DNA from 4 places in the Kitasatospora sp. NPDC002522 genome. Region 4 is predicted to be linked to each of the others. Evidence: riboswitches for the same ligand, from Rfam matches in the RefSeq annotation. Region 4 holds a riboswitch; each other region holds the start of a gene.

Region 1 (4,989 bases), on a different contig from region 4:
GGCCTCGCCGGGCTGCAGCAGCCAGTCCCAGAGTTCGAGCGGACCGGGGGCCTCGATGCCGTTCAGCAGGACGCCGCGGCCGCCGGACGGGCCGGACCAGAGCCGGACCGCCTCCTCCCCGGGCACGATCCGCACGGTGGAGGTCTCGTCGTAGTCGAGCAGCCGGGCGATCGAGACGCCGAGCGCGTCCGCGAGCCGGACCACGGTGCCCACCGAGGGGTTGGTGCGGCCCTGCTCGATCTGGACCACCATGCCGCGGCTGACGCCGGAACGGGCGGACAGCGCGTCCAGGGTGTGGCCGCGTTCGGTGCGCAGCCGCTTCAGGTTGCGGGCGAGGGCCTGGGTGACGAGGTCGGGATCCGGCACGCGTGAGTCCAATATTCTGGTTGGAGTAGTCCAGTCTCCTGAACTACGCTTCGGGCGGAACGACAGATCCACCGAACTGTACTGCGGAGTCCACCATGCTGCCCTGGAGCTGCGCTTCATGAGCGCCGCGCTCGCCCTGCTCGCCAGCCTGCTCTGGGGAGTCGCCGACTACGGCGGCGGCGCGATCACCCGGCGGCTGCCCGCGCTGACGGTGGTGGTGCTCTCGCAGGCCGCGGCCGCCGCCGTGCTGCTGGTGGCGGTGGTGGCCACCGGCGGCTTCGCGGACGCGGGGCCCGGGCTCTGGTACGCGGTGGCGGCCGGCCTGATCGGGCCGGTCGCGCTGCTGGCCTTCTACCGGGCGCTGGCGCTCGGCCCGATGGGCGTGGTGTCGCCGCTGGCCACGGTCGGGGTGGCGGTGCCGATCGGGGTGGGGCTGGCGGTCGGCGAGCGGCCGGGCCTGACCCAGGTGCTGGGCATCCTGGTCGCGGTCGCCGGGGTGGCGCTGGCCGGCGGTCCGCAGCGCGGCGGGGCCGCGGTCAGCCGTCAGGTGCTGGTGCTGACCCTCGGCGCGGCGCTCACCTTCGGCGCGGTGCTGGCGCTGATCGCGCACGCCAGCAGCGGCGGCGGGCTGCTGCTCGCCCTGCTGGTGCAGCGGGTGACCAACGCCGTGGTGGGCGCCGGGATGCTCGCCGCGGCGGCCCGCCGGCAGCCGCTCGAACTGCGCACCGCCGGGCGGTCGCTGCCCGCGCTGACCGCGGTCGGGGTGGCCGACGTGGCCGCGAACGGGCTGTACGCCGCCGCCTCACACCTGGGCTCGGTGGCGGTCGCGGCCGTGCTGGCCTCGCTCTACCCGGTGGTGACGGCGCTGATGGCGCGCGGGCTGCTGAAGGAGCGGCTGCTGCGGGTGCAGGTGGTCGGCGCGGGGCTGGCGGTGGCCGGCTCGCTGATCCTGGCGGCGGGCTGACACCGCGTCAGCCGCTGCCCGGCCAGGCACCCCGCCCGGTCAACTCCCCGCCCGGTCAGCCCGCGTTCGCGAAGGCGCGGGTGCGCTTGGCGACCTGCCAGTAGCCGATCGCGGCCGCCCAGACCACCACGAACAGGCCGACGATCACGAAGCCCACGTTGTCCAGGCTCAGCCCGGCGATCCACCCGGTGACCGGGTCGGTGAGCGACAGCTTGTCGTGCAGCACGGCGACCAGCTCGATGGTGCCGATCAGGAAGGCCACCGCGATCGACAGGCCCGTGATGGTCAGGTTGTAGTACACCTTGCGGACCGGGTTGGAGAACGCCCACTGGTAGGCGAAGTTCATGAACGTGCCGTCCAGGGTGTCGAACAGGCTCATCCCGGCGGCGAACAGCAGCGGCAGGCAGACCACCGCGTACCAGGGCAGCCCGGCCGCCGCGCCCGAGCCGGCCATCACCATCAGGGTGACCTCGGTGGCGGTGTCGAAGCCCAGGCCCAGCACCATGCCGACCGGGAACATCTGGCCCGGACGGGAGATCGAGCGGGTGGCGCGGTTCAGCACCCGGGCCAGCAGGCCGCGCGACGTCAGGTGCCTCTCCAGCTCGGCCTCGTCGAACTGGCCGGCCCGCATCGCCCGGAACACCCGCAGGATGCCCAGCAGGGCGACCAGGTTGAGCGCGGCGATCAGGTACAGGAAGGCGCCCGAAGCGGTGGTGCCGATGGTGCCCAGCACCTGATGGGTCGTCGACTCGTCGTCCATCAGCGTGCCCGCCAGCGCCGCTCCCCCGGCGACCAGGCCGGCCATGAGCACCACCATCGAGGAGTGGCCGAGGGCGAACCAGAAGCCCACCGAGACCGGGCGGCGGCCGTCCGCCATCAGCTTGCGGGTGGTGTTGTCGATCACCGCGATGTGGTCGGCGTCGAAGGCGTGCCGCATGCCCAGGGTGTACGCGGTGACGCCCAGGCCCACGCCGAACACCTGGGTGCCGACCTGGTACCGGTGCGGCGCCACCAGGAAGAACAGGGTGCCGAAGGCCACCACGTGCAGCGCCAGGATCACGGCCATCAGCCCCGCCGTGCGCAGGGTGTCCTCGCGCCGCCAGCGGAAGCTCGGCAACGCGGCGCCCGGACTGTTCTCGGGCAGGGTCAGTTCGGACGCGGTCATCCGCGGATCACGCTCCAGCACCTCGTGGATCACTTCGTGAGATGCCGTGGCCGGTCTCCTGGCTGACGGGGTGTTGCGCGCCGGCGCCCGGCCTTCCCGGCCGCGACGGGGCCAGTGGCACGAGGTGGGAGCCGACGACTCCCCGATCACAGTGGCGAGGGCCGCTCCGGACTCCTGTGGCGAGGCACAGTGCACCGGCTTCCCGAACACCACGGCCCGACCACCGTAGGACCGACGCGCCCGCAGCGGCAAGGCCGCACGGGCGTGCGGGTCCGCAGGTGGCGAAGATCACGCCCGGGCGGGTCCGGTGACGGCGCGTCACCGGGCCGGGGTGACGGAGCGTCAGGCCATCCAGAAGAAGACGCAGGTCATCCGCTTCTCGTCGAGCGTCGCGCCGTGGTACTCGCTCGCCGTGTGCATCAGGTTGGCGGTGTAGAGCAGCAGCCGGTTGTAGCGGTGCGGGACGGCCAGGTCCTCGGTGAAGGAGTCCGGCGGGACGAAGCGGGTGCCGAGGGCGTCCACCAGGTTGTTGTGCGGGGCGACCACGGTGTTCCCGCCGAGCCGGCCGCCGGGCAGGCTCTGCCGGTAGAAGCTGGTGCCGCACCGCTTCGGGACGCCCGGGTTGAGGTACAGCACCGCGGCGTAGCGGCAGAGCGAGCGGGAGTCGGTGTGCGGCCGCGGCTCGCACTCCCCCGCGCCCACCACCTGCACGCAGTTGTGGTTGAAGGTGCCGCCCTCGGCCTCGCCCAGCGCCCAGATCCGCGGCACCCCGATGGTCTCCCGGACCAGCTTCTCGACGTGTGCCAGCTCCTCGGGCTCCAGCCCGGGCATCGCCCGCAGCCCCGGCCAGGCCTCGGGCTTGTGCGGGTAGCCCTCCTCCCAGTCGGTGCGCGCCAGGTGCCGGGCGCGCACCGCGTCCGGATCGGGCAGCACGTCGTCCAGTACCCAGTAGTCGCGGCCCTTGGTGGGCTTGCGGTAGGGCAGGACGGGCAGCGCCGGGGTCGGGCGCGGGGCCTGGAAGGGTTGAGCAGGCATGGCCCCGACAATAGGAGCGCCGCCCCGCGCCCTCACCCAAGAAGCGGTCAACCTTGCGTCAAGGCTTGGCGATCCGACGGCACGTCAGGGTCGCTGGCAGCTCGGGCACCAGAACAGGTTGCGGGCGGCCAGTTCCTCCGTGCGCACCGGGGTGCCGCAGACCAGGCAGGGCTGGTCGGTGCGGCGGTAGACGTACACCTCGCCGCCGTGGTCGTCCACCCGCGGCGGGCGGCCCATCGCCTCCGGGGTGTGCTCCGGGCGGACGGTGTCGATCCGGCCCGCGGCGGCACCCGCGTGCATCAGCTCCACCAGGTCCGACCAGATCGCCTCCCACTCCGCCCGGCTGAGCGAGCGGCCCGGACGGTGCGGGCTGATGCCGAGCCGGAACAGCACCTCGGCGCGGTAGACGTTGCCGACGCCCGCCAGCACCTTCTGGTCCATCAGCAGCGCGGCCACCGTCGTGCCGCTGCGCGAGATCCGCCGCCAGGCGTCGTCGCCGGCCTGGTCCGGGCGCAGCGGGTCGGGGCCCAGGCGGCGGTGCAGCGCCAGCTTCTCGGCCGGGGTGAGCAGCTCGCAGGTGTTGGGGGCGCGCAGGTCGGCGTAGTGCTCCTCGCCCTGGATCCGCAGCCGGACCTGCCCCACCGGGACGGGGGCCGGCCCGCCGCCGAAGGTGAACCCGCCGTACAGGCCCAGGTGCACGTGCAGCCAGGACTCCCCGAAGCCCAGGAACAGGTGCTTCCCGTGCGCCTCCGCCTCGTCCAGCACTCGGCCGTCCAGTAGTGCGGCGCCCTCCGCGAAGCGGCCCTGCGGGCTGGACACCGCGACCGGTCGGCCGGCGAACAGCGCGGCGTTCTGCCTGGCCAGGCGATGGATGACGTGCCCCTCCGGCACCGGCGTCAACTCCTTGGATCGGGGTGGCTGAAGGACTCCATCATCCCAGCCGGGTCGGACAGGCCGGCCGGGGCGACTGGCTCCGGGCTCCTGGACCCGCGCTCCGGGTGGCGGGCCGGTCAGAGGTCGGCGGCGGCGGCGTGGAGGGTGGCGAGGGCGCGGCGGGCGAGGGCGGAGAAGTCCGTGTCGTCGGTGGCGGTCCACTCGGCGAGGGCGGTGCGCAGCGCGAGGGAGGCGAGTTCGGCGGCCAGAGCGGCGGTCGGGGCGGGGACGTCGCGGGCGCGCAGGGCGTCGGTCAACGCGGCGACGAGGCCGGCCCGCTTGAGGAGTTCACGCTCCGTCAGCTCCGGGTGGGCGGCGATCACCTGCTGGCGGTCGCGGACGGCCTGCCGCCGCTCCGGGCGGAAGCCGTACGTCGCAGCGGCGTCCAGCGCGGCGGCGACCGCCTCCAGCGGGCCGGTCCCGGCCGGGGCGGCGGCGACCGCCTCGGCCAACAGCCGGCCCAGCACGTCACCGCCGAACAGCACCTCGCGCTTGTCGGTGAAGTGCCGGAAGAAGGTGCTCTTGC
Region 2 (4,989 bases), on a different contig from region 4:
GACCACCACGACCGGCAGCCGCGCCGCCGACGCCAGGCCCATGTTGGCGATGTCCCGGTCCCGCAGGTTGATCTCCGCCGGGGAGCCCGCGCCCTCGCAGACCACCACGTCGAACCGCGACCGCAGGTCCGCCAGGCACTCCAACGACCGCTCCAGCAGCACCGGTTTGCGCTCCCGGTAGTCCAGCGCCCCGACCTCCGCGACGGCCCGCCCGAGCAGCACCACCTGGCTGCGCCCGTCCGCCCCCGGCTTCAGCAGCACCGGGTTCATCGCCGCCTCCGGCTCCACCCCCGCCGCCTGCGCCTGCATCGCCTGCGCCCGGCCGATCTCCGCCCCGTCGGCCGTCACGAACGAGTTCAACGACATGTTCTGCGCCTTGAACGGCGCCACCCGCACCCCCTGCCGGGACAGCCACCGGCAGATCCCCGCGGTGACCACGCTCTTCCCGGCATCGGACGTCGTACCGGCGACCAGCAACGCGCCGTTCACGGGCGGGCTCCTTCGGAGGGGAGAGAGGAAGAGGAGAACGCACCCCGGGGGCGCGACAGCGCCACGGCCCGCGCGGCGACGGTGACCCCCAGCGCCAGGGCCCCCACCCGCCGCGACAGCCGGCAGGCCCGTTCGATGTCCGCGACGCCGACCGGGGGGAGCTCCGCGCCCAGGACCGGCCGGTGCTCGACCCGCTCGCCGTACTGCAGCGTCCCGCCGAGGCGGACGCCGAGCGCGCCCGCGAACGCCGACTCGGCCTGCCCGGCGTTCGGGCTCGGGTGGGCGGAGCCGTCCCGCCGCCAGACCCGCCAGGTCCGGCCCGGGGCGCCCGAGGCGGCGACCGTCAGCAGCGCGGTGAGCCGGGCACCCGGCCAGCCCGCGACGTCGTCCAGCCGCGCCGCGGCCCAGCCGAAACGGCGGTACCGCGCGGACCTGTGGCCCACCATCGCGTCCAGCGTGTTGACCGCACGGAACGCCAACAACCCCGGGGCGCCCGCCAGTCCGCCCCACACCAGGGCGTTCACCACGGCGTCCGCGGTGTTCTCGGCGACCGACTCCACCACCGCCCGGGCCACCTGCTGCTCGTCCAGGCCGGAGGGGTCGCGTCCGCACAGGTGGGGGAGACGCTCCCGAGCCGCCGTCAGATCCCCGGCCGCCAACGACCGTCCGACGGTCCGCGCCTCCCGGGTCAGCGACGTCCCGCCCAGCACGGTGAAGGTGGCGGCGGCCGTCAGCGCGGCCGCGGCCGGCCGCGAACGCCGCACCGCGCGCTCGGCGAGCACCGTGCCCGCGGCGACCGCGCCCACGGCGAGCGCGGTGTGCACCGCCCCGGCCCCGCGGTGGTCACGCCACAGGCGCTTCTCCAACCGGGCGGCGGCGCTGCCGAACAGGGCGACCGGATGCCCGCGCCGAGGGTCGCCCAGCCGGGCGTCCGCGAGGTACCCCGCGACCGCGCCCACCAGGTACGGGGCAGCCCGCATGGCGTCGTGTCCTCACTCAGGGTCCGCGCCCTGGATCGACGGAACGAAAGGCCAGAGTCTCCTGACTCCCGGACGCCCCATCGGGCTCCCCGGTCACAGTGGCGGGACCGCGCCGGACTCGCACCGGCTTCCTCTGCTTACCTCCGTTTGGCCCGAAGATCCCACCACGCCCGCTTCCCGCCAGTCAACCGAGGTGACGGAGGGTTTGGTCACACACGGTCGCCGTCCGAGCGCTCCCGGCCGAGCGGCTGTCGCTCCGTCACTACGTCCGATCCGGCGTCCGGTTCGTCCACCCCCCTCTCGTTCGATCGACCAGTCGTCGGCCGGGACCGCCCGCCCCGCTTCGTGTCTTCGGCGGGTGGGGCCCGCCGCCGTCCGCCCGTACGTTCAGGGGGCATGCGACGCAGACAGCTGCCGGCCCCGCCCGTGCCGTTCTCCCCCGCCGCGGCCCGGGCCCACCGGACCGGCCTCGGCCTGACACCCGATCAGGTCGCCGAAGGCCTCGCCGCCCACGGCATCCGCCTGCTGCCCGCCCACGTCCTCGGCTGGGAGAGCGGCCACATCGTCCCCACCGAAGAGGAGCTCATCGCCCTCGCCCGCACCCTCTGGTGCCCGCCCGTCCAGCTCATGGGCGGAGCCCCGCGCACCCTGCGCGACTTCCGGCTGGCCCGCGAGCTCAGCCAGGAACAGGCCGCCCGCCGCCTCGGCCTCGCGCCCGCCACCTACCAGAAGGCCGAAGCCACCGGGAAGTGGACCGGCGACGAGGAACAGACCCACACCCTCGCCGTCGTCCTCGGCGTCGACCTCCGCACCCTGGTCCACCTCACCGGCCGCGACGCCGAACTCGACTCCCGCCTCCGCCAGGTCGTCCAGGGCCGCTGGCAGGCCCAACTCCGCCCCATCGCCCGCATCGTCCCGGTCGCCCCCGAAGCCCTCGAACACACCCTCGCCACCCTCCAGTCCGAACACCACACCCCCACCCACTGGGGCGCCACCCCGCCCCCGCCCCGCCCCCCGGTCACCCCGCGCTTCTGGCAACTCCTGGCCGAGGAACTGGCGGCCTAGCGGACGGGTGCCAAGGGTCGGTCGAACGGCCGATCCTCAGTCTTCGCTCAGATCATCACCGTCTCGCCCCGTCGTCTGTCAGCATGGCCGCGCCCGACCGGCAGAACGCACCCAGGGGGTTCCATGGCAAGGATCGAAGACACCGGGCCACCGCTGCTGCAACCGTGCCCGAGCTGCGGACTCACCGACGAGGTGGCCGGCGTTCCGGCCGTCTACCACGCCGGGCGGGACAGCGTCAGGATCACGACTCCGGCTCGTTTCGACGATCCCGAGGAGACCGTCACCCGCAGTGTCACCACGTCCCTGTCGGGTGCTCTGGAACCGGCACCGGGGCTCTTGTCCATGCCGTCACCGCTCGGTTGTCTCGCGGGGATGTTGGGACTGGTGTCCATCGGGACCTTCATCGCAGGCGCCGCCGCCGGCCACTGGTTCAGTGACCGCACCACGGCGACGCACCCGCAGAACTACCCGTTCGACCGCACTCCGGTCGCGGACTCGCCACGGCCCGACTTCGCCTTCCTGGGCTGGATCTCCGCACTGGCGCTGGTGGCGGCGATCGCGCTGTTCGTCCGCGCGGCCAAGCATCGGTCGGCCCGAAAACGGCTCCTGGCGGGTCGGGCGGCTGCCGAGCGGCTCTGGTCCCGAGGCTGGTACTGCGCCCGCTGCGGCACCGTCCACTTCCGCACCGAGTCGGGCGAAGAGGCCACAGCGCTGACCCTGCAGGAATTCCGGGCGCTGGTCTGGGAGGCCGGCGGCTACGGCCACCTCGTCGAGGGCGGTCCCCGCCAACCGATGCCGAGGGCTCGTCGGCGCGCATGACCCGGAGCGCGGCCGCTCCCGGTGCACCGTCCCGCTGTCACCGGCGGTCGGCTCCCCGGCCGACCACCCGCTCGCGCGTCCCGGGTCGCCGGGGGCGGCGTCTGCGGGTGGACTGGTGCTCGTAGCCATGGACCGTCAGCCGGGGAGTGCCGTCGATGCGTTGGGGAACCGCCGCCGTTGTCGCAGCCGCCGCAGCAGGGACCGGGGCGGCGTTCCTGCTGCTCGGGAGGAAGGTGTCGAACCGGGTGGTGCGGCCCGGGGAGGTGGAGCCGTTCGCCGCGACGCGGGTGGTGGTGCAGGACCTGGGTCCCGGCCGGGTCGGGCTGACCCGGACCGAGGAGACCCTGCTGACCGGGCACTACGCGCTGGAGTGGCCGGACGGCGGGCACGCGGTGGTCGGCGGTGTCCTGGACCGCGGCGAGCAGCGGGTCCTGCGGCGGCTGGAGCGGGCCGACGGCGGCACCCTGGCCGTCGGCACCGAGGTCCGGGTCACCCCGCGGGTGCTGATCGGGGACCCGCGCACCGCCGCCGGCCTGGACTTCACCGACACCGCGGTCGACGGCGAGCTCGGCCCGCTCCCGGCCTGGCACACCACCGGGATCCGCGGCACCTGGGTGGTGCTGATCCACGGCCCCGGCGCCGACCGCACCCAGGCGCTGCCGGTGCTGCCGCTGCTGCACGCGCTGCGCCTGCCCACCCTGACCGTCACCTACCGCGGCGACGAGGGCGCGCCCGCCTCCCCGGACGGCCTGGGGCACTTCGGCGAGACCGAGTGGCGAGACGTCGAGGCGGCGATCGTCCACGCCCTGGACCACGGCGCGGGCCGGGTGGTGCTGTACGGCTGGTCGGTCGGGGCGAGCATCGCGCTGCAGACCGCGGCCCGCTCGACCTGGCGGGAGCGGATCGCCGGCCTGGTGCTGGACTCGGCGGTGCTGGACCTGACCGAGACGATGCGCCGGGAGAGCGCCCGCGGCGGCGCGTCCCCGGCTCTCGCCGAACTCGGCTCGCTCGCCGCGCAGGGCCGCACCGGCGTCGACCTGGCCGGCTTCGCCCGGATCGCGGCCGGCACCGACCTGCCCGCCCCCGCGCTGGTGCTGCACAGCCCCGCTGACCGGATCGCCCCCTGGGCGGCCGCCCAGCGCCTCGCCACCAGCCGGGACGACCTGGTGAGCCTCCAGCCCGTCCCGGACGCCGCACACGCCGCCCTGTGGAACGCCGACCCGGCGGCCTACACCGAGGCGCTGCGCCGCTTCCTCACGCCGCTGCTGTGACGGCGGCGGCCGGCGCCGTGACGGCGATCACCAGGCGGAACCGGAACGCCGGCCACCGCGTCCTGTTCTCGCAGGCTGCGCGGTATTGTTCATGTGCATGCCAGAAAACGGAGCGATCCGTCCCGCTTTGCGGTGGCTTGTCCACCCTTCGTTCGAACGGTTGGGACAGCGCGCCGAGACAGCCCGGCAGTCGATGTGACAGAAGGCCCGTGCAAGGGGAAGACTGCACGGCGTGACGTCTCGGAACCCGCGCGACCGTGATGCCCCGCACCAGCCGATCCGCACCGGTGCGACGGTGACCCGTCTGCCCGGCACGGCCGGGCGGGCGGACGGCACTGTACCCGGCACCAACCGACGCCGGGTCC
Region 3 (4,989 bases), on a different contig from region 4:
CCGAGGTGCCCCACAGCGACAGGCCCACCGACGGCGGGAACTGCCCGTCGTTGTCGGCCTGGTAGCGCTCGACCAGGGAGGCGGCCAGCGCCTGCCCGGTCTCCCAGGCGAGCCGGCTGGGCACCGCCTTCGGGTCCACCGAGTAGAAGTTGCGGCCGGTCGGCAGCACGTTCACCAGGCCGCGCAGCGGCGAGCCGGACGGGCCGGCCGGCACGAAGCCGCCCTGCAGGGCGTGCAGCACCGCGTCCAACTCGTCGGTGGTGGACGACAGTCGGGGCACCACCTGGGCGGCGGCGAAGGCCAGTACCTCGGCCACCGCGGGCGGCAGGCCCGCGGCGACCTTCTCCACCGCGGCCGGGTTCCAGTCCTCGGCCTCCATCGCCTCGACCAGGGCCCGGGCCTGCGCCTCCGCCGCGTCGGTCGCGCCCAGGGTCAGTGCCGCCTCGTCCAGGCCGAGCGCCTCGCGCAGGCCCGGCAGCGCGCTGACGCCGCCCCAGATCTGGCGGGCCCGCAGGATCGCCAGCACGATGTTGACCCGGTCGGTGCCCGCCGGGGCCTGGCCGAGCACGTGCAGGCCGTCGCGGATCTGCGCGTCCTTCACCTCGCACAGCCAACCGTCGACGTGCAGCAGGAAGTCGTCGAAGCCGTCGTCCTCCGGCCGCTCGTCCAGGCCCAGGTCGTGGTCGAGCCGGGCGGCCTGGATCAGCGTCCAGATCTGCGCGCGGACGGCCGGCAGCTTCGCCGGGTCCATCGCCGCGATGTTCGAGTGCTCGTCGAGGAGTTGCTCCAGGCGCGCGATGTCGCCGTAGGAGTCGGCGCGGGCCATCGGCGGCACCAGGTGGTCGACCAGCGTGGCGTGCGCGCGGCGCTTGGCCTGGGTGCCCTCGCCCGGGTCGTTCACCAGGAACGGGTAGACCAGCGGGAGGTCGCCGAGGACGGCGTCCGGGCCGCACTCCGCGGACAGCGCCGCGGTCTTGCCCGGCAGCCACTCGAGGTTGCCGTGCTTGCCCAGGTGCACCACCGCGTGCGCGCCGAACCCGCCGTCCTCCTGCGCCGCCGCGATCCAGCGGTACGCCGCCAGGTAGTGGTGGCTCGGCGGCAGGTCCGGGTCGTGGTAGATCGCCACCGGGTTCTCGCCGAAGCCGCGCGGCGGCTGGATCAGCACCAGCAGGTTGCCGGAGCGCAGCGCGGCCAGCACGATGTCGCCCTCGGGGTTGTGCGAGCGATCGACGTACAGGTCGCCCGGCGCCGGGCCCCAGTGCTCCTCGACCTGCTCGCGCAGCGCCGCAGGCAGCGTCGCGTACCAGCGGCGGTAGTCGGCGGCCGGGATGCGCACCGGGTTGCGGGACAGCTGATCCTCCGTCAGCCAGGCCTGGTCGTAGCCGCCCGCCTCGATCAGCGCGTGGATCAGCGCGTCGCCCTCGTGGCCGCCGTCGGTCTCGGTGTGCAGGCCCGGGAGGCTGTCGCCGAGGTCCATGCCCTCCGCCTGCAGCCGCTCCAGCAGCCGGATCGCGGAGGCCGGGGTGTCCAGGCCGACCGCGTTGCCGACCCGCGCGTGCTTGGTCGGGTAGGCCGACAGCACCAGCGCCAGGCGGCGCTCGGCCGCCGGGACGTGCCGCAGCCGGGCGTGGCGCACCGCGATGCCCGCGACCCGCGACGCCCGCTCGGCGTCCGCCGCGTAGACCGTCAGGCCGTCCTGGTCGACCTCCTTGAAGGAGAACGGGACGGTGATCAGCCGGCCGTCGAACTCCGGCACCGCGATCTGGGTCGCGGTGTCCAGCGGGGACAGGCCGTCGTCGCTGCCCTCCCACTGCGCCCGCGACCAGGTCAGGCACAGCGCCTGCAGGATCGGCCGGTCCAGCGCCGCGAGCGCGCCGGCGTCCCAGGCCTCCTCGTCGCCGCCGGCCTGCGCGTCGGCCGGCCGGGTGCCGCCCGCCGCGAGCACCGTGGTGACGATCGCGTCGGCCTCGCCGAGGGCGGCCAGCAGCTCCGGCTCCGCGCCGCGCAGCGAGGCGCAGAAGTAGGCGCGGGCCTGCGCGCCCTGCTCCTCGATCGCCTGGCAGAGCGTCTCCACGAACGCGGTGTTCCCGCTCATGTGGTGGGCGCGGTAGTACAGCACCGCGACGGTCGGGCCCGCGTCGGTGGCCGGGGTGCGCTCCAGCGGACCCCAGGCCGGGGCCGAGGCCGGCGGCGCGAAGCCGTGGCCGGTCAGCAGCACCGTGTCGGACAGGAACGCGCCGAGCTCCGCCAGGTTCGCCGGGCCGCCGTGCGCCAGGTAGGCGTGCGCCTCCGCGGCGATGCCCGCGGGCACCGTCGACAGCTCCATCAGCTGGGCGTCCGGGGCCTGTTCACCCGTCAGCACCACCACCGGGCGGGGCCCCGCGAGCAGCGCGTCCAGCCCCTCCTGCCAGGCGCGGCGGCCACCCAGCAGGCGCACCACCACCAGGTCGGCGCCCTCCAGCAGCTCCGGCAGCTCGGCGGGCGACAGGCGCGCCGGGTTGCCCAGGCGGAACGGCACCGGACCGCTCATCGCGTTCGCCGCACGGGCGCTCAGCAGGTCGGTGTCGGACGTGGACAGGAGCAGGATCATGCGGAAGCCCTCCCGGGCGTGTCGGGCAGGGACGGGTGGACGCACCCGGGCGCGGAGACGGTCCCGCCCCCGCGTGAACGGCGGGACGCCGACGAACTGGTGGGCGCGGGAACGGGCGCGTCCGGGCACCGGGGCACGGGTGCCGGAGGCGGCACGGGACCCGGCCCGGCTGCGGGCATGCGGCGGCGCATCGATCGGACCTTCCTCGGGGTCCTCGCCCCGGGCAGTGGAGGACGGCCGGAGTTCCTGGCTCCCGCGGCTCGGTGAGCCGCGGTCACAGTGGCGGGACCGCACCGGATTCGCACCGGACTTCCTCCGCTGTGCCGTCGCTGGCAGCGGACGGTCCGCGGACCGCCCGCCAGCATCGTACGGGGTGATCGCCCGCCGGGGGGAGTGTGACCTCGAACGCCCCGTGGATCTCCGCCCCACGCGTCCCGGGCGGCCCGTGGGCCCCTCGTGTCACGGCGCTGAGCTGCGCATTGTCGGACCGTCACCGCGGGGGAGTGTGACGTACGGGACGGTAGCGGGCCGCCCGCCGATGGGTATGCTCGCGGCCATGCCACCCACACCCGACGCCGTACCGGCACCCTCCGGCGGGAGCGGTGCCGCGCCCGTCGTCGGGACCGACCGGGACCGCGCCGACGCCTGCCCCGGCGCGCTGCGCCTGCACCGGGCCGAGGACGGCCACCTGGCCCGACTCCGGCTGCCCGGCGGGCTGTTGACGGCCCGTCAGGTCCACGCGATCGCCGACGCGGCGGACGCGCTCGGCGACGGCGAGGTCGAGGTCACCTCGCGCGGCAACGTCCAGCTGCGGGGGCTGCGCGACGACTGCGGGGCGGAACTGGCCGCCCGGCTGCGCACCGCCGGGCTGCTGCCGTCCGACACCCACGAGCGGGTGCGCAACGTCGTCGCCTCCCCGCTGGCCGGTCTCGACGGACTCGGACACGGCGACGAAGTCCACACCTGGGTAAGGGAGTTGGACGCCGCGCTGTGCGCCGCGCGATGGGCGGCGGGGCTGTCCGGCAAGTTCCTGTTCGCCGTCGACGACGGGCGCGGGGACGTCGCCGCCCTGAACGCCGATGTGACCTTGATCGCAACGGGCGGCGGCCGCGCCCTGCTGCGCCTCGGCCGGGCCCGCCGCGGCACCCCCGTCGACGCGCCGGTCGCCGCCGCGCTGGACGCCGCGCGGAAGTTCCTCGCGCTGGCCCGCGGCCGGGCCTGGCACGTCCGCGAGGTGCAGGACGAACTTCCCGACGGCGCGGTCGAACTGCCCGAGTTCGCCGGGCGGCCGCCCGCGCTGGGCGTCGTCGGTGACGCCGTGTCGGTCGGGCTGCGGTTCGGCCGGGCGGACAGCGCGCAGTGGCGCCTGTTGGCCGAGGCGCCGGCGTCCGGCGGCCCCGGCGGCGCAGCGGTGCGGGTGACCCCGTGGCGCGGCGTCGTGGTGCCCGGGGCGGGCGCCGGATGGCTGGAGCGCTTCGCCGCGGCCGGGTTCCGGACCGAGCCCGGCGGGCCCTGGGAAGGGCTGAGCGCCTGCACCGGGCTGCCCGGGTGCGGAAAGTCCCTGGCCGACGTCCGGGCGGACGCCGCCCGCACCGCGACGGCCGGCGGGCTGCCCGTGCACTGGTCCGGCTGCGAACGCCGCTGCGGACACCCCGCCGGGCGGTGGGTCGACGTCCTGGCGACCGGCGGCGGCGGATACCGGGTGACGGTGGACGGCACCGCACGGGACGTGCCGGGGCCGGGAGCCGACGACGCAGAAGACGACACAGAACTCGCCGCGGCGCTCGCCGAGGCGCGGAACGCCGAGGCGCGGAGGGCCAAGTGATCGAGTACGAGAAGGACGGCGCGTCCATCTACCGCCAGTCCTTTGCCACGATTCGGGCGGAGGCGGACCTGGCCGCGCTGCCCGCGGACGTGTCGCAGGTCGCGGTGCGGATGATCCACGCCTGCGGCATGGTCGACCTGGTCGAGGACCTGGTCTACTCGCCGAACGTGGTCGCCGACGCCCGCAAGGCCCTGCACGCCGGCGCACCGATCCTGTGCGACGTCAACATGGTCGCCAGCGGCGTGACCCGCAAGCGGCTGCCCGCCGACAACGAGGTGATCTGCACCCTCACCGACCCCGCCGTGCCCGAACTCGCCCGCGCCATGGGCAACACCCGCAGCGCCGCCGCGATGGAACTCTGGATCCCCCGCCTGGAGGGCGCCGTGGTCGCCGTCGGCAACGCGCCGACCTCGCTGTTCCGGCTGCTGGAAATGATCGAGGCCGGTGCGCCGCGACCCGCCGCGGTGATCGGCGTCCCGGTCGGCTTCATCGGCGCGGCCGAGTCGAAGCAGGCCCTGGCCGAACACCCGTCCGGACTGGAACACCTGGTGATCCGGGGCCGCCGGGGCGGCAG
Region 4 (4,989 bases):
GCCGCGATCGAGCGTGACCACCCCGCGGAGGCCGAGCGCCGCCGCCGGATGGGCGAGCTGTACTACCGCCCGCCGGGCGGCGAGTCCTGGCTGGACGTGGCGCTGCGGGTGCGCTCGCTGCTGCGCGACCTGGCCGAGGAGGAGGCCGGTCGGCCGGTGCTGGTGGTGGCGCACGACTGCACGGTGCTGATGATGCGCCACGTGCTGGACCGGCTCGGCGAGGAGCAGCTGCTGGCCCTCGACCCGGTCGCCAACTGCTCGACCAGCGTCTGGCGGGCCCGCGACGGGCGGCTGCGCCCGCAGTCCTGGAACCAGACCGGCCACCTGTCCTGACGCGCCGTCAGGGCCGCGGGAGGGCCCCGGGACGGCGTGCGGGCCGTCGGGGCGGGGCTCAGGCCGCCGGGCTCACGGCCGGCCGGGGGTGGCCGAAGGCCCGCCGGTAGGCCTGCGGGGTGGTGCCGAGCCGGCGGCCGAAGTGGTGGCGCAGGGTGGCGGCGTTGCCGAAGCCGCAGCGCGCGGCGACGGCGTCCACGCTCTCGTCGGTGGACTCCAGCAGCCGCTGGGCGAACAGCACCCGCTGCCCGATCAGCCAGCGGTGCGGGGTGGTGCCGGTCTCCTGCTGGAAGCGGCGGGCGAAGGTGCGCGGCGACATGTGGGCGAGCTGGGCGAGCCGCTCGACGCTGGTCTCCTCCTCCAGGTGGCGGCGCATCCACTCCAGCACCCCGCCGAGGGAGTCGCCCTCGCCCTCCGGCAGCGGGCGGTTGATGAACTGGGCCTGCCCGCCGTCCCGGTGCGGGGCGACCACCATCCGGCGGGCGATGCCGCGGGCCACCTCGGCGCCCTGCACCTTGCGCACCAGGTGCAGGCAGGCGTCGATGCCGGCCGCGGTGCCCGCCGAGGTGATCACGGGGTCGTCGTCGACGTACAGCACGTCCGGTTCGACGGTGGTCAGCGGGAAGCGCTCGGCCATCAGGTCCGCATACCGCCAGTGGGTGGTGGAGCGCCGGCCGTCGAGCAGGCCGGCCGCGCCGAGCAGGAAGCTGCCGGAGCAGATCGACAGCAGGTGCGCGCCGCGGGCCAGCGCGGCGCGCAGCGCCTCGCACAGCTCCTCGGGGTAGTGGTCGCGGATGCCGGTGGCGGTGGCGATCACCAGGTCGGCCTCGGCGATCCGCTCGGGGCCGTGCGGCACGTCGATGCTGAACCCGGCGTGCGTGCGCATCGGGCCGGGGCGGTCGCCGACCAGCGCGAAGTCGTAGACCGGCAGGCCCTCCTCGCTCCGGTCCAGGCCGAACACCTCGCAGGCCACGCCCAGTTCGAAGGGGTGGACCTCCTCCAGCACGATCACCGCGACGTTGCTCAGCATGGGTCCAGGATGGCAGTGGCAGGATTTCGAGGCAAGCAGGCTTTCCTGCCACTCGTACGCGGTGCGCCCGGAGCGGAGAGTGGACCCATGACCACCGCGCTCGCCCTGCTGGGCCTCCTCGGCAGTTTCGGACTCCTCGGCGTCCTGGTCGGCCGCGACCTGGACCGGACCACCAGGCACGGCCGGGACAACCGCCACCGCCCCACCGGCTATCCCGTCGACCCGGACCTCGCCGACCCGCGCCGGATCCGCTCCGGCACACTGTCCGAATGCAGCCCCCGATCATCCGCCGCGCCCTCGCCGAGGACCTCGAAGGCGCCGGCGCGGTCAGCGTCGAGGCCTTCGTCGGCGACGGCCACACCCGCTCCGATTCCCCGTACGTCCACCTGCTGAGGGACGCCGCGCGCCGCGACCGGGAGGCCGAACTCCTGGTCGCGGTCGACGCGTCGGGGCAGGTCCTCGGCTGTGTGACCTTCGCCGCCGGCGGCACCGAGTGGGCGGACATCGCCGAGCCGCACGAGGGCGAGATCCGGATGCTGGCGGTCGGCGCGGCGGCCCGCGGCCGCGGCGTCGGCCGGGCCCTGGTGGCCGCCGCGATGGAGCGCAGCCGGGAGCTGGGCCTGGCCGGAATGGCGTTCTCCACCCGGCCCGCGATGACCGCCGCGCACCGGATCTACGAGGCGCTGGGCTTCGTCCGCACCCCCGCCCGGGACTGGCAGCCGATGCCCGGCCTTCAGCTGATGGTCTACACGATCCGGTTCTGACGGGCGCTTCGCATCCGTCCTGTTGTCTACGCGCGGACGGGCCGACACGACACGCGCTACTACATCTGGTGCTTCCAGCTCCAGCCGCCACTACATGTATGCTCACTCTCGCTGTCAACGCAGGGGAACCCGGTGCGAGTCCGGGACTGCCCCGCAACGGTGAGCGGGCTGCAGCGACGCCCGCGCAGTCCGAGGACCTGCCGACGGTGTGCGACACGGCATCCCCGCAGACGCCATGCAGCACTGCTTTGCCGTCCGGTCTCGCGGGCGGGCCGGGGGTGGGTCTTTCGCGCGCCGTTACGCGTTTTCGGCGTGCCGTCCTCCCCTGCCGCACGCGCGGATCCGGACAACCGTGCCACGTCCGACCGCCGCCACAGGAGAGAGTGCGCCTTGACCGTCGCCGCCTCAGTCACCCTGCCGTCCCAGGGTTCCGCCGACACCTTCACCGATCCCGGTGCGGCGCTGCTTCGGCTGCTCACCGACCGCAGCACCGATCTCCCCCAGGTGGACCCCGGCCACGTCGCCGCCGCCGCACTGCGCGGCCGCCATGCCGGCTCGGACTTCGCCGAGCTGCGCGGGCTGGCCGTGGAGGCCGCCGCGTCGATGATCGCCGAGGACCCCCAGTACTCGAAGCTGGCCGCCCGCCTGCTCGCCCTGGAGATCCGTGACGAGGCCCGCACCCAGGGCGTCACCGCGTTCTCCGACTCGGTCGCCGTCGGCCACGCCGAGGGCCTGATCGGCGACGCCACCGCCGCCTACGTCGCCGAGCACGCCGCGCTCTTCGACGCGCTGATCGACCCTCAGGGCGACGACCGCTTCGAGTACTTCGGCCTGCGCACCGTCCAGTCCCGCTACCTGCTGCGCCACCCGATCACCCGCAAGGTGGTCGAGACCCCGCAGCACTTCCTGCTCCGCGTGGCGGCGGGCCTCGCGGTCGGCACCGACGAGCGCTCGGTGCACGAGGTGGCCGAGCTGTACCGGCTGATGAGCCGGCTGGAGTACCTGACGTCCTCCCCGACGCTGTTCAACTCCGGCACCCGGCACCCGCAGATGTCCTCCTGCTACCTGCTGGACTCGCCGCTGGACAACCTGGACTCGATCTACAACCGCTACGCGCAGATCGCCCGGCTGTCCAAGCACGCCGGCGGCATCGGCCTGTCCTACTCCCGGATCCGCTCCCGCGGCTCGCTGATCCGCGGCACCAACGGGCAGTCCAACGGCATCGTGCCGTTCCTGCGCACCCTGGACTCCTCCGTGGCGGCGGTCAACCAGGGCGGCCGGCGCAAGGGCGCGGCCTGCGTCTACCTGGAGACCTGGCACGCCGACATCGAGGAGTTCCTGGAGCTGCGCGACAACACCGGCGAGGAGGCGCGGCGCACCCACAACCTGAACCTGGCGCACTGGATCCCGGACGAGTTCATGCGCCGGGTGAACGCCAACCAGGACTGGTCGCTGTTCTCCCCCGCCGACGTGCCCGAGCTGGTCGACCTGTGGGGCGCCGACTTCGACGAGGCGTACCGCAAGGCCGAGCTGGCCGGCAAGGCCGTGCGCACCATCCCCGCGCAGACCCTGTACGCCCGGATGATGCGCACCCTGGCGCAGACCGGCAACGGCTGGATGACCTTCAAGGACGCCTCCAACCGGGCCGCCAACCAGACCGCGCTGCCGGGCCGCGTGGTGCACTCCTCGAACCTGTGCACCGAGATCCTGGAGGTCACCGACGACTCCGAGACCGCGGTCTGCAACCTCGGCTCGGTCAACCTGGGCGCGCACGTCGCCCCGGGCGCCTCGGTCGACGACCTCACGAGCGCGATGGACTGGGAGCGCCTGGACGCCACCGTCCGCACCGCGGTGACCTTCCTCGACCGCGTGATCGACATCAACTTCTACCCGACCACCGAGGCCGGGGCGTCCAACTCCCGCTGGCGCCCGGTGGGCCTGGGCGTGATGGGCCTGCAGGACGTCTTCTTCAAGCTGCGGATCGACTTCGACTCCGCCGAGGCGAAGACCCTCTCCACCCTGATCGCCGAGCGCATCATGCTCACCGCCTACGAGCGCTCCGCCGACCTGGCCGAGCAGTTCGGCCGGCACGAGGCGTACGAGGAGACCCGCGCCGCCCGCGGCCAGCTGCACATCGACCACTTCGGTGCGGCCGCCCCGCAGTGGACCGAGCGCTGGGACGCGCTGCGCGCCCGGATCGCCGCCGTCGGCCTGCGCAACTCGCTGCTGCTCGCCATCGCGCCGACCGCGACCATCGCCTCGATCGCCGGCGTCTACGAGTGCATCGAGCCGCAGGTCTCCAACCTGTTCAAGCGCGAGACGCTGTCCGGCGAGTTCCTCCAGGTCAACCCGTACCTGGTGCGCGAGCTGAAGGACCTCGGCGTCTGGGACCAGCAGACCCGGGACGCGCTGCGCGACGCCAACGGCTCCATCCAGGAGTTCAACTGGCTGCCGCAGGAGGTCCGTTCGCTCTACCGCACGGCGTGGGAGCTGCCCCAGCGCGCGCTGATCGACCTGGCCGCCGCCCGCCAGCCGTACATCGACCAGAGCCAGTCGCTGAACCTGTTCATGGCGGCGCCGACCATCGGCAAGCTCTCCTCGATGTACTCCTACGCCTGGAAGGTCGGTCTCAAGACCACCTACTACCTGCGCTCCCGCCCCGCGACCCGGATCGCCCAGGCCGCCTCCGGAGCCGCCCGCGCCGCCGCCCCCGTGCCGGTGGCCGCCCCGACCCTCAGCCAGGAGGAGCAGGACGCCATCGCCTGCTCCCTGGAGAACCCCGAGTCCTGCGAGGCCTGCCAGTAATGTCCGACGACACGAAGATGCTGCTCGACCCGGGCTTCGAACTGACGCTCCGTCCGA

Evidence for each region. Region 4 has a riboswitch for cobalamin ahead of ACWD4U_RS04685 (ribonucleoside-diphosphate reductase subunit alpha). Riboswitches for the same ligand answer to the same signal wherever they lie in the genome.
Region 1: linked by a shared signal. The riboswitch ahead of ACWD4U_RS31675 (Nickel transporter NicT) and the one ahead of ACWD4U_RS04685 (ribonucleoside-diphosphate reductase subunit alpha) in region 4 are both predicted to bind cobalamin.
Region 2: linked by a shared signal. The riboswitch ahead of ACWD4U_RS15405 (cobalamin biosynthesis protein) and the one ahead of ACWD4U_RS04685 (ribonucleoside-diphosphate reductase subunit alpha) in region 4 are both predicted to bind cobalamin.
Region 3: linked by a shared signal. The riboswitch ahead of cobN (cobaltochelatase subunit CobN) and the one ahead of ACWD4U_RS04685 (ribonucleoside-diphosphate reductase subunit alpha) in region 4 are both predicted to bind cobalamin.

What each region holds. Positions count from the first base shown of each region.
Region 1 is NZ_JBSFXE010000057.1:11,045-16,033, reverse strand. Features, by position in the region: gene ACWD4U_RS31685 (helix-turn-helix domain-containing protein) at 1-366, opposite strand, end outside; gene ACWD4U_RS31680 (DMT family transporter) at 485-1,330, shown strand; gene ACWD4U_RS31675 (Nickel transporter NicT) at 1,386-2,495, opposite strand; cobalamin riboswitch at 2,527-2,724, opposite strand; gene ACWD4U_RS31670 (DUF6445 family protein) at 2,838-3,530, opposite strand; gene ACWD4U_RS31665 (Fpg/Nei family DNA glycosylase) at 3,615-4,421, opposite strand; gene ACWD4U_RS31660 (helix-turn-helix domain-containing protein) at 4,541-4,989, opposite strand, start outside.
Region 2 is NZ_JBSFXE010000015.1:68,409-73,397, forward strand. Features, by position in the region: gene ACWD4U_RS15400 (cobyric acid synthase) at 1-489, opposite strand, end outside; gene ACWD4U_RS15405 (cobalamin biosynthesis protein) at 486-1,469, opposite strand; cobalamin riboswitch at 1,503-1,648, opposite strand; gene ACWD4U_RS15410 (helix-turn-helix domain-containing protein) at 1,866-2,534, shown strand; gene ACWD4U_RS15415 (hypothetical protein) at 2,658-3,353, shown strand; gene ACWD4U_RS15420 (alpha/beta hydrolase) at 3,509-4,624, shown strand; gene ACWD4U_RS15425 (hypothetical protein) at 4,857-4,989, shown strand, end outside.
Region 3 is NZ_JBSFXE010000014.1:148,616-153,604, reverse strand. Features, by position in the region: gene cobN (cobaltochelatase subunit CobN) at 1-2,590, opposite strand, end outside; cobalamin riboswitch at 2,809-2,961, opposite strand; gene ACWD4U_RS14995 (cobalamin biosynthesis protein CobG) at 3,147-4,415, shown strand; gene ACWD4U_RS14990 (precorrin-8X methylmutase) at 4,412-4,989, shown strand, end outside.
Region 4 is NZ_JBSFXE010000004.1:115,264-120,252, reverse strand. Features, by position in the region: gene ACWD4U_RS04700 (histidine phosphatase family protein) at 1-333, shown strand, start outside; gene ACWD4U_RS04695 (helix-turn-helix domain-containing protein) at 392-1,363, opposite strand; gene ACWD4U_RS04690 (GNAT family N-acetyltransferase) at 1,633-2,127, shown strand; cobalamin riboswitch at 2,220-2,346, shown strand; gene ACWD4U_RS04685 (ribonucleoside-diphosphate reductase subunit alpha) at 2,518-4,932, shown strand; gene ACWD4U_RS04680 (ribonucleotide-diphosphate reductase subunit beta) at 4,932-4,989, shown strand, end outside.